DNA from 3 places in the Methylobacterium terrae genome. Region 2 is predicted to be linked to each of the others. Evidence: riboswitches for the same ligand, from Rfam matches in the RefSeq annotation. Region 2 holds a riboswitch; each other region holds the start of a gene.
What was found. A riboswitch is a leader RNA that binds a small molecule or an ion and turns the genes downstream of it on or off. The one in region 2 is predicted to bind thiamine pyrophosphate.
Positions count from the first base shown of each region.

Region 1: it holds a riboswitch for thiamine pyrophosphate, as region 2 does, so the genes downstream of both, thiO (glycine oxidase ThiO) here and thiC (phosphomethylpyrimidine synthase ThiC) in region 2, are expected to answer to the same signal.
Region 3: it holds a riboswitch for thiamine pyrophosphate, as region 2 does, so the genes downstream of both, DK419_RS08660 (LuxE/PaaK family acyltransferase) here and thiC (phosphomethylpyrimidine synthase ThiC) in region 2, are expected to answer to the same signal.

Region 1 covers NZ_CP029553.1:5,008,667-5,010,858, forward strand. Annotated here, with positions in the region: gene DK419_RS23150 (adenylate/guanylate cyclase domain-containing protein) at 1-641, shown strand, start outside; TPP riboswitch at 683-815, shown strand; gene thiO (glycine oxidase ThiO) at 881-2,077, shown strand; gene thiS (sulfur carrier protein ThiS) at 2,074-2,192, shown strand, end outside.
Region 2 covers NZ_CP029553.1:5,154,607-5,156,798, reverse strand. Annotated here, with positions in the region: gene thiC (phosphomethylpyrimidine synthase ThiC) at 1-1,164, opposite strand, end outside; TPP riboswitch at 1,223-1,334, opposite strand; gene DK419_RS23845 (restriction endonuclease) at 1,512-1,886, shown strand; gene DK419_RS23840 (acyltransferase family protein) at 1,992-2,192, shown strand, end outside.
Region 3 covers NZ_CP029553.1:1,930,055-1,932,246, forward strand. Annotated here, with positions in the region: gene DK419_RS08650 (RidA family protein) at 1-304, opposite strand, end outside; gene DK419_RS08655 (TetR/AcrR family transcriptional regulator) at 412-1,002, shown strand; TPP riboswitch at 1,039-1,137, shown strand; gene DK419_RS08660 (LuxE/PaaK family acyltransferase) at 1,242-2,192, shown strand, end outside.

The DNA of each region.
Region 1 (2,192 bases), 150 kb from region 2:
GGCTCGACCACGTGCTCAGGGTCTATGTCGGCGACGGGCCGCACCAGGCGATCCTGGCCGGCTTCATCCGTCGCGGCCAGGTCGAGCGGATCCGCTCGGCGATCCTGTTCGCCGACATGCGCGGCTACACCCACCTCACCGACGCGCTCACGCCCGAGGCCTCAGTCGAACTCCTCAACACCTATTTCGACTGCCTGGTGCCCCCGATCGAGAGCGAGGGCGGCGAGGTCCTGAAGTACATGGGCGACGGCCTGCTGGCGATCTTCCGCGAGAGCGGCGACGACCTCGGCGGCGCGGCGCAAGGGGCGCTCACCGCCGCCCAGGCCGCGCTGCGCCGCGTCGAGGAGGCGAACCGCGCCGGGCGCTTCCCGACCCGCATCGAGATCGGCATCGCGCTCCACCACGGCGAGGCGGCCTACGGCAACGTCGGCTCCGGCGCGCGGCTCGATTTCACGGTGATCGGCCGCGACGTGAACCTGGCCAGCCGACTGGCCAAGCTCAACAAGGTCCTGTCCGAGCCGCTCCTGATGTCGAAGCCCTTCGTCGACTTCCTGTGGGGCGACCCCGAATTGCTCGGCACCCACCCCCTCGACGGCATCGCCGAGGAGATGGCGATCTACCGCCCGGGAAAAGGCGGTTGACCGAAGGCGGTTGACGAAGGCGGGTCGGCTCGCCAAATTCCGGCCGTTCCAGGGAGATCCCCGGCAAGGGGCTGAGACACCGCTGGACTGGGGCCTTTTCGCCCCGGTCGGCGCGGAAATCCTTCGAACCTGATCCGGCTCATACCGGCGTAGGGATTGGACAGGGTCGTCGAGACCCCCGCGCATCATCCGGCAACCGGGCGCAGTCCACTCTCTTCGGGCCACCGCGGAGACGAAGGGTGCACGCGCAGACGATCGGGCGGCGAGGCGGACCGGGCCCGACTTCGGACAGCGACCGGCTGCCGGAGCGGGCCGATGTCGCGGTGATCGGCGCCGGGCTGATCGGGCTCTCGGTCGCGTGGCGCCTCGCGAGGGCGGGCCTCGCGGTCGCGGTGATCGAGCGGGGCAAGGCCGGCGACGGCGCCAGCCTCGCGGCCACCGGCATGCTGGCGGCGGCGGCCGAGCACGAGCCCGGGGGCGAGGCCCTGTCGCCGCTCTGCCTCGCGAGCCAGCGCCTCTGGCACCCGTTTCGCGACGAGCTCGAGGCCGAGTCGGGCCTGACTCTCGATTACCGCCGCGAGGGCACCCTCGTCATCGCGCTCGGCCGCGACGAGGTCGAGCGCCTGCGCTTCCGCCACGACCTGCAGCGCCGCGACGGGTTGTCCGCCGAGTGGCTGTCCGGCCCGGCGGTGCGTGCCCGCGAGCCGGGCCTGCGTCCCACCGTCACCGCCGGACTGTTCTGTCCCGATGACCACCAGGTCGACCCGGCCCGGGTGATGGCGGCCCTGCGGCAGGCCGTCCGGGCTGCCGGCGGTCGTCTGGTCGAGGGCTGCACCGTCACCGCGCTCGCCCGCGAGGGCGGCCGGGTCACCGGCATCGAGACGACGTCGGGTGCGTTGCGGGCCGGCACCGTCGTGCTCGCCTCCGGCGCCTGGGCCGGGGAGGGGAACCTGGTCCCCGACCTCGCCCTGCCGGTGCGCCCGCTCAAGGGCCAGTCGATGGCGCTGCGGATGACGCCGCGCAGCGGCATCCTCTCCCACGTGGTCTGGACCGAGCAGGTCCACATGGCGCCGAAGGGCGACGGCACGCTGATCGTCGGCGCCACCGTGGAGGAGACCGGCTTCGACCCGAACCTCACCGCCGGCGGCCTCTACGCCCTGCTGGAGGGCGCCCGCCGGGCGCTCCCCGGGGTGGAGGAGATGCAGGTGGCGGGCGTGTGGAGCGGCTTTCGCCCGACCTCCGACGACGACGCCCCGATCCTCGGCGAGGCCGTGCCGGGCCTCGTGCTCGCCGCCGGCCACCACCGCAACGGCTACCTCCTGGCGCCCGTCACCGCCGAGGCCGTGTCGACCCTGATCCTGCGCGGCGAGACGCTGCCGGTGGCCGCTCCCTTCGGCCTCGCCCGGTTCGCCGCGCACCCTGGAGAACCCGCATGAAGCTCCACGTCAACGGCGAGCCCCGCGACAGCGAGGCCGCCACCCTCGACGCCCTGTGGCGCGACGAGACCGCCGACCTCGAACTCGCCGGCCCGCAGGGCTTCGCCATCGCGCT
Region 2 (2,192 bases):
CGCGGCGTCGTTGGCGTCGGCGATCGAGCCCGGGCGCAGGCCGTCGCCGAGCGAGAACGACACGTCGTAGGCCCGGCAGATGTCGCAGATCTCCTCGAAGCGCTCGTAGAGGAACGATTCCCGATGCCCGGCAAGGCACCAGCGCGCCATGATCGAGCCGCCGCGCGAGACGATGCCGGTGACCCGCCGCGCGGTCAGTGGCACGTGGGCGAGGCGCACGCCGGCATGGATGGTGAAGTAGTCCACCCCCTGCTCGGCCTGCTCGATCAGGGTATCCTTGAACACCTCCCAGTCGAGCTTGAGCGGATCGCCGCCGACCTTCTCCAGCGCCTGGTAGATCGGCACCGTGCCGATCGGCACGGGGGCGTTGCGCAGGATCCAGCCGCGGATGTTGTGGATGTTGCGGCCGGTCGACAGGTCCATGACCGTGTCGGCGCCCCAGCGGATCGCCCACACCATCTTCTCGACCTCGTCGGCGGCCGAGGAGGTCACCGCCGAGTTGCCGATATTGGCGTTGATCTTGACGAGGAAGTTGCGGCCGATCGCCATCGGCTCGAGTTCGGTGTGGTTGATGTTGGCCGGGATGATCGCCCGGCCTCTGGCGACCTCGTCGCGGACGAATTCGGGGGTGACGAAGGGCGGGATCGCGGCCCCGTGGCCCTCGCCGTCGGCGATCCTGGCCTCGGCGCCGGCCCGCATCGCGTCGCGGCACAGGTTCTCCCGGTGGGCGACGTAGATCATCTCCTCGGTGACGATCCCGGCCCGGGCGAACTCGTACTGGGTGACCATCTGGCCGGCCTCGCCCCGCCGCACGGTGCGGGCGGCCGGGCACGGCGCCACCAGCCGGTCCTCGGCGGCAAATCCGTTATCCTCCGGCCGCACCGCCCGCGGCGCGATCGCCCCGTAGCCGCGGGCCGCGATCCAGCCGGCGCGGACCTCCGGCAGCCCGGCGCTCAGGTCGATGCGGGCGTCGGCCTCGGTGTAGGGGCCGGACGGGTCGTAGACCCGCACCGGGGCCTCGCCCGGGTCGGTGAGCGCGATCTCGCGGCAGGGCACCCGGAGGTCTGGGCGCTCCTTCGGCGAGGCGTAGGCCTTGGCCGAGCCGGTGACCGGCCCGGTGGTGACGCGGTGGGGCAGTCCTTGGGGGAAGGCGGGTGCGTTCATGGATCTCTCCCGGGGAGACGATCCGGCCTCGAGGCGCGAGGACGCACGGGTCACGTCGGTCATGGCAGGTTCCCGTCCCTCCGCCGGTACGAACCGGATCAGGTTCAAGGGTCAGGACGCGCGCTCGTCCAATCTCAGCCCCCGTCGGCGGGGCTCCCCTCGGTAACGGGGCGACTGTCCTGTGGTGCAGGAGGTTTGTCAATCGCCCCTGCGCCGGGACGCTGCGGCATCCCGGCGCCGGCCTTGAAGCACCGGGGGCGGGCGACCCAGATAGATCGGCGAACCTCCCTTCCCCGCAAGCCTTCCCCGCAAGCCTTCCCCGCAAGCCTTCCCCGCAGGAGCCCGATTTGGGACGCCGTGACCGGCGCTGGCGCGACGACGACCCCTCCACCCACGGCCCGCATGCCCGCGCGAGCGTGATCTGCCCGCTCTGCGAGCGGCCGATCCCGGCCGGCGCGCGCCAGAGCCGCCATCACCTGACGCCGAAGCTGAAGGGCGGCACCCACGGCGAGACCGTGCAGCTGCACCAGATCTGCCACTCGGCGATCCACGCCCGCCACAGCGAGGCCGAGCTGGCGCGGCGCCTCAGCGACGTCGAGAGCCTGCGGGCCGAGCCCGAGATCGCCCGCTTCCTCGACTGGGTTCGCACGAAGCCGGACGATTTCCACGCCGCGACGCGCATGACCCGGACGCGGCGGGACTCGAAGCGGAGTTCCCGGTGAGAGGGTGAACGCCGCCTTGCGGATCTCCGCGCGATTCGACCGGACGTCCCCGGCCGGTTCTTTACGTCTGCGTGCGAGCCTCGGATCGCCCTCGTGGAGACGCCGATGTCCGCCCGCTCCAACACCGAACCCGCCCTCTCGGTCCGGCCGGACGATCCGGTGCGCCCGCGCCAAACGGCGGAGCCGGGCCGCCTCGCCTGGGTCGACGTCGCCAAGGGCATCTGCATCATCCTGGTGGTGATGATGCACTCCACCCTCGGAGTTGGCGAGGCGATGGGGCGCGAAGGCTTCATGCACCACGTCGTG
Region 3 (2,192 bases), 2.9 Mb from region 2:
CCCGATCGCGCACCCGCATCACCGCGTCGAACTGCGCCTCCGGGTCGGTGTGGAAGGTCGTCACGTCGACGACGTCGTCGAAGGTGCAGCCCGCCGCCGCCAGCACCGCCGCGAGCCGGGCGAAGGCCTGCGCGACCTGGGCCTCGAACTTGGGCTCGGGCGACCCGTCCTCGCGGCTGCCGACCTGGCCGGAGACGAACAGGAGGTCGCCGGAGCGGATCGCCGCCGAGTAGCGGTGCTTGTCGTAGAGGGCCTGCCGGCCGGGCGGGAAGACGGCGTCGCGGGTGGGTCGGGCTTGCGCCATGGGTTGCTCCTCCGGGCCGCGCGTTGATATACGGTCCGTATGTGAAGGAGCATGGATACGCGCCGTATGTCAATTCACATACGGCGCGTATGTCACGAGGGAGCGGAATGGCCGGACGACGCGCGCGGATGATGGAGGAGACGAAGGGGAAGCTCCTCCGGGCCGCCCGGGACGCCTTCGCGACGAAGGGCTACGCGGCCGCCTCGATGGACGACCTGACCGCCGAGGCCGGGCTGACGCGCGGCGCGCTCTACCACCATTTCGGCGACAAGAAGGGGCTGCTCCAGGCGGTCATCGATCGCATCGACGCCGAGATGGCGGCGCGGCTGCGGGTCGTCGGCGAGGGCGCGCCGACGCCGTGGCACGGGCTCCTCGACGAGTACCGGGCCTATATCGAGATGGCGCTGGAGCCCGAGATCCAGCGCATCGTGCTCCTCGACGGCCCGGCGGTGCTCGGCGATCCGTCCCGCTGGCCGAGCCAGAACGCCTGCCTCGCCGAGACGACCCGGCGCATCGGGGCCCTCGTCGCGGACGGGGCGATCCCGGCGATCGACCCGGAGGCGGCGGCGCGCCTCCTCAACGGCGCCTCGCTCCACGCGGCTTTGTGGGTCGCGGCCTCGGACGCGCCCGAGGCGGTGCTGGGAAAGGCCCTCGACGCGTTCCGGCGGCTCGCCGAGGGGTTGGGGCGCCCAGCTTGACACCCGCGCCCACGCCCCCCACTCTCCCCCGCTCCCAGGGGAGCCTCGCGAGGAGGCTGAGATTCCGCCGGTCCGGACCCGTCCGGGCGCCGCGGTGACCCTATGAACCTGATCCGGGTCATGCCGGCGTAGGGATGCGGGACCGGCACGGGCTCCAGGGCCGACCGAGCCGTCTTTTCGCGCATGATCTCTCCGCTCGCGCATGGCCGTCGCCCGGGAACGGGCGCGAGGTGGCCGTCATGTCGCAAGCCGAGATCGTCGAGGCGCTGCTCGCCTTCATCGCGCGGGACGACGCGACCGACGACGCGTTCGAGGCGCTGGCCCTGCGGCTGTTCGCCCACCAGTTCACGCACAACGCGCCCTACCGCCGCTTCGCCCAGGCGCGCGGGCGCACGCCGCTCACGGTGCGGCGCTGGCACGACATCCCGGCGGTGCCGATCAAGGCGTTCAAGGACCTGACCCTGAGCTGCTGCCCGCCGGAGGCGGCCGAGCGGGTGTTCATGACGAGCGGCACGACCGGAAGCGGGCGCGGCCGCAGCTACCATCCGACGCTCGCGGTCTACGACGCCTCGATGCTGGCGGGCTTCTCCGCCCGGATCATGCGCGGGCGAAAGACGATCCGGATGGGCATCCTGTTCCCGGACGAGGCGGCGCTGCCGAATTCCTCGCTCGCCCACTACCTGGCGCTGGCGAAGGAGCGGTTCGGCACGCCGGACAGCGCGGTCTTCGTCCGTCAAGGCGGGCTCGACCTCGACGCGCTCCTGCGCGCGCTCGGTGAGGCCGAGGCCTCGGGCGCGCCCATCGCGCTGCTCGGCGCCACCTACGCCTTCGTGCCGGTGATGGACGCGCTTCGCGATCGGGGTCGCCGCTTCGCCCTGCCGCCGGGGAGTTTCCTGTTCGACACCGGCGGCTTCAAGGGCCAGTCGCGGGAGATCGAGCCGGACGCGTTCTACGACGGGCTGTCGCAGGCGTTCGGGGTGCCGCGGGCGGCCTGCTTCAACATGTACGGCATGACCGAGCTGAGCACACAGTTCTACGACGACGGCAACGCGGCCTGCCCGCCGGTGAAGTCCGGTCCGCACTGGATCCGCAGCCGCGTCGTCGATCCGCTGACCGGCCAGGATCTCCCGGAGGGCGAGACCGGCGTGCTGGTCCACCACGACCTCGCGCATTTCAATTCGGTCTCGGCG